One region of the Pedobacter sp. 22163 genome, then DNA from elsewhere that is predicted to be linked to it. Evidence: riboswitches for the same ligand, from Rfam matches in the RefSeq annotation. Region 1 holds a riboswitch; the other holds the start of a gene.

What was found. Region 1 has a riboswitch for S-adenosylmethionine ahead of metH (methionine synthase). Riboswitches for the same ligand answer to the same signal wherever they lie in the genome.
Region 2: linked by a shared signal. The riboswitch ahead of ACTJKN_RS10695 (O-acetylhomoserine aminocarboxypropyltransferase/cysteine synthase family protein) and the one ahead of metH (methionine synthase) in region 1 are both predicted to bind S-adenosylmethionine.

The regions. Positions count from the first base shown of each region.
Region 1 covers NZ_JBQEPM010000004.1:252,902-257,182, forward strand. The annotation lists gene ACTJKN_RS12230 (hypothetical protein) at 106-672, shown strand; gene ACTJKN_RS12235 (Bax inhibitor-1/YccA family protein) at 711-1,466, shown strand; SAM riboswitch class I at 1,580-1,684, shown strand; gene metH (methionine synthase) at 1,903-4,281, shown strand, end outside.
Region 2 covers NZ_JBQEPM010000003.1:562,658-566,938, reverse strand. The annotation lists gene ACTJKN_RS10705 (trans-sulfuration enzyme family protein) at 1-6, shown strand, start outside; gene ACTJKN_RS10700 (hypothetical protein) at 132-1,145, opposite strand; SAM riboswitch class I at 1,357-1,467, shown strand; gene ACTJKN_RS10695 (O-acetylhomoserine aminocarboxypropyltransferase/cysteine synthase family protein) at 1,730-3,061, shown strand; gene ACTJKN_RS10690 (homoserine O-acetyltransferase family protein) at 3,105-4,202, shown strand.

The DNA.
Region 1 (4,281 bases):
AGGATGATATAATGTAGAAACGATCTTAACATTCACTCTTTCAAAACTCAATCACTTATCTAGTCACTCATTCAAAATTCAATCCTTCAATAATTAGAAAGAAGTATGCACGAAATTGAGCCTTATTACCAGTGGAGAGATGATTATATTTCGGCAGAAGATGAGCGTTCGCCGTTTTACAATACCGAATATTCAGAACTTTACTTCGATAAGCAGATTTATAATTTTTTACTGCACCCGCAATGGGACGAGTTTGGTTCGAATACCTTGTACATGAAGGTGTTATACGCCGATTATGATCGCAGTTATGCCGTTATAGAATTTATAGGCGAGTGGAACGATGCCATTAACAACGACATTATGCTGCTGAAACGCGATATTTTAGAGATGATGATGGATGAAGGCATTAATAAATTTATCCTGATCGGTGAAAATATACTTAATTTTCATGCCTCTGATGACAGTTATTACGAAGAGTGGTTTCAGGAAGTAGAAGATGGCTGGATTGTTGGGGTGAATTTTCAGGAACACGTAATCACCGAGTTTCGCGATAATAACATCGATTATTACATTAACTTTGGTGGTGCATTTGATAATCTGCCATGGCGCACATTAAAACCGCTACAATTCTTTAAAAAAGTTGAAGAATTGCTGACAAAAAGATTAAACTAAATATTTATTTTTATATAGTTAAATACACAAAATTTAAAATGGAACAACAAAATTATCAATATCAGGACAACAGTGTTTTTGTACAGGAAAAATCTGTTTCTAAAAAATTCTTTGCAAACGTTTTCTTATGGATGTTCGTGGCATTGAGTTTGTCAACAGTAGCCGCCTATTTGTTTGGTACCAATGAGCAGTTAATGCAATACCTTTTAAATATTAATCCAACAACTGGTAAAGTGAGCATGTCAATTTTTGGTTATGTAGCAATGTTTGCACCGCTCGGCCTGGTTTTATTAATGGGATTTGGTTTAAGTAGATTATCATTACCAGCGTTAATTGGCGTTTTTGTACTTTATTCAGTATTAACTGGAGTTAGTTTAAGTTTTATCTTGTTAACTTATACTTCAGGTTCAGTAGTGAGCTGTTTTGCTGGAGCTGCCGGAATATTCGGAATTATGGCATTTATGGGCTATACAACTAATATTGATCTAAGTAAATTTGGGCCGATTTTAATGGTTGGAGTAATTGGTTTAGTGATTGCCAGTGTAATAAATATGTTTGTTCAAAGCGAGCAGTTCAGTTTGTTTATGGCATTCATTGGTATTGCAATATTTACGGCATTAACGGCTTATGATGTGCAAAAAATCAAAAGAATTGGCGAAGGGATCGAAGCAAGCGGCGAGCAGGTTCTTCAGATTGAATCTAAAAAAATGGCTATTGTAGCTGCATTGTCCCTATACTTAGATTTCTTAAATATCTTTCTTTTCTTACTTCGTATTTTCGGAAGCAGAAAATAGTCATTAACAGAACAATATTCTTAAGGCCGTGCAGAATTGCATGGCCTTTGTAATTTTATTTGGTAGCAAAGCGATAAATTTTGGAATTGATGTTGCTTTGTTGCATTTTTGTATGCTTATTAAGAAAGACGGAGGGATTAGACCCAACGAAGTCTTAGCAACCTGTAACCATACAAGGTGCTAAATTCTATTCTGCAAATAGCAGAAACAGATAAGTTTAGGATTACGATTCACGTACCAACTTTTTAAATAAGCCTTTTAGAGACTTGAGATTATAGATTTGAGACTATAGATCTGAGACCATAGATTTGAGACCGTAGATTTGAGATTTGAGACATAGCGTCTACCCAATTTCATATATCTGAAGTCTCATATCTCATATCTCGTATCTGACATCTGACATCTCGTATCTCATATCTCAAATCTTACAACAAGAATGAGCATAAGAGAAGAATTAGAAAAACGTATTTTGGTGATTGATGGTGCAATGGGTACCATGATTCAACGATATACCTTAACCGAAGAAGATTTTAGAGGGGAGCGATTTAAAAACCATCCCTGTGATGTAAAAGGCAATAATGATTTGCTCAACATCACACGTCCGGATATTATTAAAACCATTCACCTGGAGTACCTGGCCGCTGGTGCCGATATTATCGAAACCAATACATTCAGTACACAGCGCATTTCCATGGCCGATTACCAGATGGAAGACCTTTCTTACGAAATGAGTTTTGAAGGTGCGCGGGTGGCAAAGGAAGCCGTAAATGAGTTCATGGCTGCAAATCCAGACCGTAAATGTTTTGTGGCCGGTGCTATTGGCCCAACCAACCGTACCCTTTCCATGTCGCCGAATGTAAACGATCCTGGTTTTAGGGCAGTCTATTTTGATGAGCTTGAAGCAGCTTATTATGAACAGGTGCGTGGTTTGGTAGATGGTGGTTCTGATGTATTATTAATCGAAACCATTTTCGATACTTTAAATGCTAAAGTGGCTATTGTAGCCATTAAAAAATATGAAGAGGTAATTGGCCGTAAACTGGAGATCATGATTTCTGGTACCATTACCGATGCCTCCGGAAGAACACTTTCAGGCCAGACTGCCGAAGCTTTCTTAAACTCTGTAATGCATGCAAAACCGTTAAGTATCGGTTTTAACTGTGCTTTGGGTGCTAAAGAAATGCGTCCGCATATTGAGGAGCTTGCTGCAAAAGCTGGCTGTTATGTTTCGGCCTATCCAAATGCAGGTTTGCCAAACGAGTTTGGGGCTTACGATGAGCAACCACACGAAACAGCACATTTGGTTGATGACTTTATTGCATCTGGTTTTGTGAATATTGTGGGTGGCTGTTGTGGTACCACACCAGAGCATATTGGCTGTATTGCCAAAAATGCGCGAAAAGCCGAGCCGCGCAAAATCCCTGTAATCGAACCTTATATGCGTTTAAGCGGGTTGGAGCCTGTAACCATCACCCCAGAAAGTATTTTTGTAAATATCGGTGAAAGAACAAATATTACCGGATCTCCCAAATTCTCTAAACTGATTTTGGGTGGCGATTACGAAGCTGCACTGGCCGTTGCCCTGCAACAGGTTGAAGGCGGTGCGCAGATAATTGATGTGAACATGGATGAGGGAATGTTGGATTCGGAAGCAGCAATGACCAAATTTTTAAATCTCATTGCCTCTGAACCTGATATTGCCAAATTGCCAATCATGGTCGATTCATCCAAATGGTCGGTTATCGAAAATGGCTTAAAATGTTTGCAGGGAAAAGGAATTGTAAACTCTATTTCACTAAAAGAAGGGGAGGAGAAATTCCGCGAAAGTGCACGCAAAATTATGCAATACGGTGCTGCGGTAGTAGTAATGGCTTTTGATGAGCAGGGACAGGCCGATAATTACGAGCGCAGGAAAGAAATCTGTAAAAGAAGTTATGATATTCTGGTGCACGAAATTGGTTTCCCGCCAGAGGATATTATTTTCGATCCGAACATTTTAACCGTTGCAACCGGATTAGAAGAACATAACAATTATGCTGTTGATTTTATAAACGCTACCCGTTGGATCAAAGAAAACCTACCTCATGCTAAAGTGAGCGGAGGGGTTTCTAATATTTCTTTCTCTTTCAGGGGGAATAATACCGTTCGCGAAGCAATGCACTCCGCATTCCTTTATCACGCCATTCAGGCTGGTTTAGATATGGGAATTGTAAACGCAGGGATGTTAGAGGTTTACCAGGAAATTCCACCCGAATTGTTAGAAAGGGTAGAGGATGTACTCTTAAACCGAAGAGACGATGCTACAGAGCGTTTGGTAGAATATGCGGATACCGTTAAATCGAAAGGTAAAGAGGTGGTTAAAGATGAAGAGTGGAGAAAAGGTTCTGTTGAAGAGCGGTTATCTCATTCTTTAGTAAAGGGAATTGTAGAATACCTGGATGATGATGTGGAAGAAGCCAGACAAAAATATGCACGCCCGATTCAGGTAATCGAAGGACCATTGATGGACGGGATGAACATTGTGGGTGATTTATTCGGTGCCGGAAAAATGTTCTTGCCCCAAGTGGTAAAATCGGCAAGGGTAATGAAAAAAGCTGTAGCCTATTTATTGCCATTTATCGAACAGGAAAAGCTGGATAATCCCGATCAGGATCAAAGTTCATCTGCAGGAAGAGTTTTAATGGCCACCGTAAAAGGCGATGTGCACGATATTGGAAAGAATATTGTGGGTGTAGTATTGGCTTGTAATAACTTCGAAATTGTAGATATGGGCGTGATGGTTCCTGCACAGGAAATCATCAAAAAAGCCAAAGAA
Region 2 (4,281 bases), on a different contig from region 1:
GGTTAAAAAAAATCGTCATTGCGAGAAGGCTTTTTCAGCCGACGAAGCAATCTTACAACGGTCGCTACTAGCGTGCGCTTCAAGATTGCTTCGTCGTTCCTCTTCGCAATGACGAATATTTGTTTTGAAATCTATTTAGGATTGCAAATCGTAGTCAACTTCAACGAATAATTTGCTTCTAATGGCTCATTGGTCTGTGCTAAACGTTGCGAACCTGTATTAGCCGGGCAGGCAATGTCACCAGCAGCATCATATATTAATTTTGTACCACCAGCTAATAATTCTTTAGGTACATAAACCTGTACCTTGGTAATCGAATAACCAGAAGGAAAATAACGCACATAATAACCGTCAGGGTGTTTGGTCCAGATGCCGCTTGGCACATCGCTTCTTGGTGGCGCCATACCCGCTATAATCGCATATTTTTCCATGTCGGCATAAGTATAATTTCCAGACGACACCAATTGACGGATATTATTTTCTGCTTCAAAAACAGCCCTCACCCCTGATGGTAACTGGTCTTTAGCCTTCTCCATTACATCGAAAGGCAAAACACCTAAAGCACCACCTTCCAATTGCGTAAGTTGTTTCGGTGTTAACAATTTAATGGCAGTTACTTTAACCTGGCCATTAAAATCGGCAAATTTTGTTCTTGCAATGATTGTCCAGAGTAAAGCCTGAATATCATGTTGGTCTACATCAGGATGTTTCTCAGCGCTTTTGAGTATAGAAACCACAATTTCTTCTTTAGGGCCTAAAACGGGTGCAAACATGTAACCATCACCCTTTGAAGGGGCGAAAGTTCCAGCTTTTAGGCAATAACTTTTATTGGTCATTTCGTAAAGTCCCTCGCAAAGCACAAAACCACCATCTGGATTTTTAGGCAGTAAGTACAAGGGCTGGGCTTTTAAATTTAATGAGTTAATAAAATCAGGCAGCTTTTCGCCTTCTCTATTTACGTCTTCAAAATTGGTGGTAATGGCAGCAGGTTGTTTTAAAAACTTGTCTACCCCTAAAGCTTTGGCGCCCTGGGCAGTGCCCACTTTTAATAATTTATCTTTTAAGCCTCCGAACTGAGCGTTTACATTATTTAAACAAGCGATAGTAAACAACAGGCCTAAACATAGGGATTTTGTATTTTTCATCATAATTAATTTAGATAGGTACCACAAACTTAGAATTTTAAGCGTTAATTCAGTATTAAAATTTCAGATTGTCATCGCATCATAAAAATACATAATTCATTTTCAATGAGTTAATGTAATTTCAAAATTTTATTTTGTGGATTAAAATTAAATTCAGACATTTGGAATATTATTTGGCAAATAGCTAAATAAAAGTCAATCTTCACGGGTTGATTTATAAAGAAGTGGCGAGAGACTGGCTCGATGACCCACTGGCAACCCTCAGAAAGAGAAGGTGCCAATTCCTGACCGGATAACATGGTGTTATTTGGAGATATAAATTAGAACTGATGAAAACATTAAATCTTCAATCGCTTAGCGAACCCAGTGCAGACCTTAAAAAGGTAGAACAAGCTTCTATTTCTTTTATTTGTTGCGATATGCATGCGATTACTTGTATGTTCTGTTGCATACAGTAATTTAAAAATCTTCCTTTTTTGTTTCTTTCAAATTGGAAGGTCCCGGAAAACCGGGATACGCCCTGCTAGGTTTTAGGATTATCCTAATTCTGTTATCTAATCACATCAACTAAAAAAATAGAAATTATGTCAACATCATATAAATTCGAAACTTTACAACTACACGCTGGTCAGGAAATAGATCCAACAACAGGATCAAGAGCTGTTCCTATTTACCAAACCACATCTTATGGATTTAAAAATGCCGAACATGGGGCTAATTTATTTGCATTAAAAGAGTTTGGCAATATCTACACCAGGATCATGAATCCAACCAACGATGTTTTCGAAAAACGTATTGCCGCTTTAGAAGGTGGCGTAGCTGCTTTGGCAGTCGCATCGGGGCAAGCCGCTCAATTTATAGCGTTAAATAACATATTGGAGGCTGGTGATAGCATTGTTTCTTCATCTCACATTTACGGAGGAACCTATAATCAATTCAAAGTAGCTTTTAAACGCTTAGGTATTCATGTCGATTTTGCAAATCCAGATGTACCTGAAGAATTTGAAAGCAAAATAACTGATAAAACAAAAGCAATCTTTTTAGAAACCATTGGCAACCCAGCATTTAGTGTGCCTGATTTCGAAAAAATTGCCGCAATTGCAAAAAAATACGATCTGCCTTTAGTGGTCGACAATACTTTTGGCGCAGGCGGGTATTTGTTTAAACCATTGGAACACGGAGCCAACATTGTTGTAGAATCTGCAACGAAATGGATCGGTGGTCATGGAACAAGTATTGGCGGTGTTATCGTTGACGGTGGAAATTACAACTGGGGCAATGGGAAATTCCCTCAATTCTCTGAGCCTTCAGAAGGTTATCATGGTTTGGTTTTCAGCGATGTTTTTGGTATCGGCGGACCATTTGGGAACATCCAGTTTATCATCCGTGCCCGAGTAGAAGGATTAAGAGATTTGGGACCTGCCCTATCGCCTTTCAATTCTTTTCTTTTATTACAAGGATTAGAAACTTTATCACTCCGGGTTCAACGCCATGTAGATAATGCATTAGCATTAGCCACCTGGTTAGAAAACCATCCATTAGTTAAAGAAGTTCAGTACCCTGGCTTAGCCAGCAGTAAATATAACAACCTGGCTAAAAAGTATTTAAGCAATGGTTTTGGCGCAGTTTTATCTTTCGAATTGGCTGGAAGCAAAGAAAATGCAACACAGGTAATTGATAACTTAAAACTGGTATCGCACCTGGCCAATGTGGGTGATGCAAAAACGCTGATCATTCAGCCTTCTGCCACAACACACCAGCAATTGAGCGAAACAGAACAATTAGCTGCCGGTGTTAAACCGAATGCGCTGAGGGTTTCTGTAGGCATTGAGCATATTGATGATATTAAAGCCGATTTCGAACAGGCATTTGCAACCATTAATGCCACAGTTCCGGCAGAGAATTTACAAGCCTAAACCCAAACCCCTTAGGGGCTTTTAACAACAACAACATTACAAAATGCATAATAGTAAAAACGACAATGTAAAATCCAATTCGGGGAATTTTGCGTCAACATATAGTTATAATAAACAGTTCAAATTAGAGAGCGGAAAAAAGATCCGTAACCTGCAAGTTGCTTATCAAACTTATGGCAAATTAAATGCAAATAAAGATAATGTGATTTGGGTTTGCCATGCACTTACTGCCAATGCTGATGTTTTTGAATGGTGGGAAGGTTTGTTCGGTGAAAATGCTTTGTTCAATCCGGAAGAACATTATATTGTTTGTGCTAATGTTTTAGGTTCACATTACGGCAGTACAAACCCATTAAGTACCAATCCCGTAACCGGCTTACCTTATTATCTTTCGTTTCCACAGTTTACCATCCGCGATTTAGTGTCGGCACACCAGTTATTGGCTTCGCATTTAGGTATTGATTATATTAAATTATTAATCGGAGGTTCTTTAGGCGGGCAACAAGCTGTTGAATGGAGCATTTCTGAGCCGAATAAAATCGAAAACCTGATCTTGATTGCCACTAATGCAGCACATTCTCCATGGGGAATTGCATTTAACGAAAGTCAGCGTTTGGCCATTACTACCGATAGAACTTTTTATGCCAACCAACCAAACGGTGGTAGCAAAGGTTTAAAAACTGCCCGTAGCATTGCACTTTTAAGTTATAGAACCTACAGCGCTTACGGCAGTACACAGGTAGAAAGCGTAAACGATAAAACCGACAATTTCAGGTCGTCTTCTTATCAGAACTATCAGGGAGAAAAACTGATCAACCGTTTTAACGCTTACAGTTATTATTATTTAACCAAAGCAATGGACAGCCACAATGTGGGCCGTAACCGCAAAAGTATTGCCGATGCACTAAAATTAATTACGGCAAATACTTTGGTAATCGGGATAGAAAATGACGTCTTGTTTCCTTTATCGGAGCAAAAATACCTGGCTGATCATATCCCAGGAGCAGAATTTAGTGCCTTGCACTCAGATTATGGTCACGACGGATTTTTAATCGAAACAGATGCCTTGACTAAGGTAATTGGAAACTTCATCAAGGAAAGCCGGAATAAAAAAATAATCAAACTACAGCATACCGCTTAGAAAGGCATAAGGTTTAGGGTTTTAGGGTTAAAATAAAGAGAACAACTAATATCTGTACCATCAAATTCAACAAAAAAAT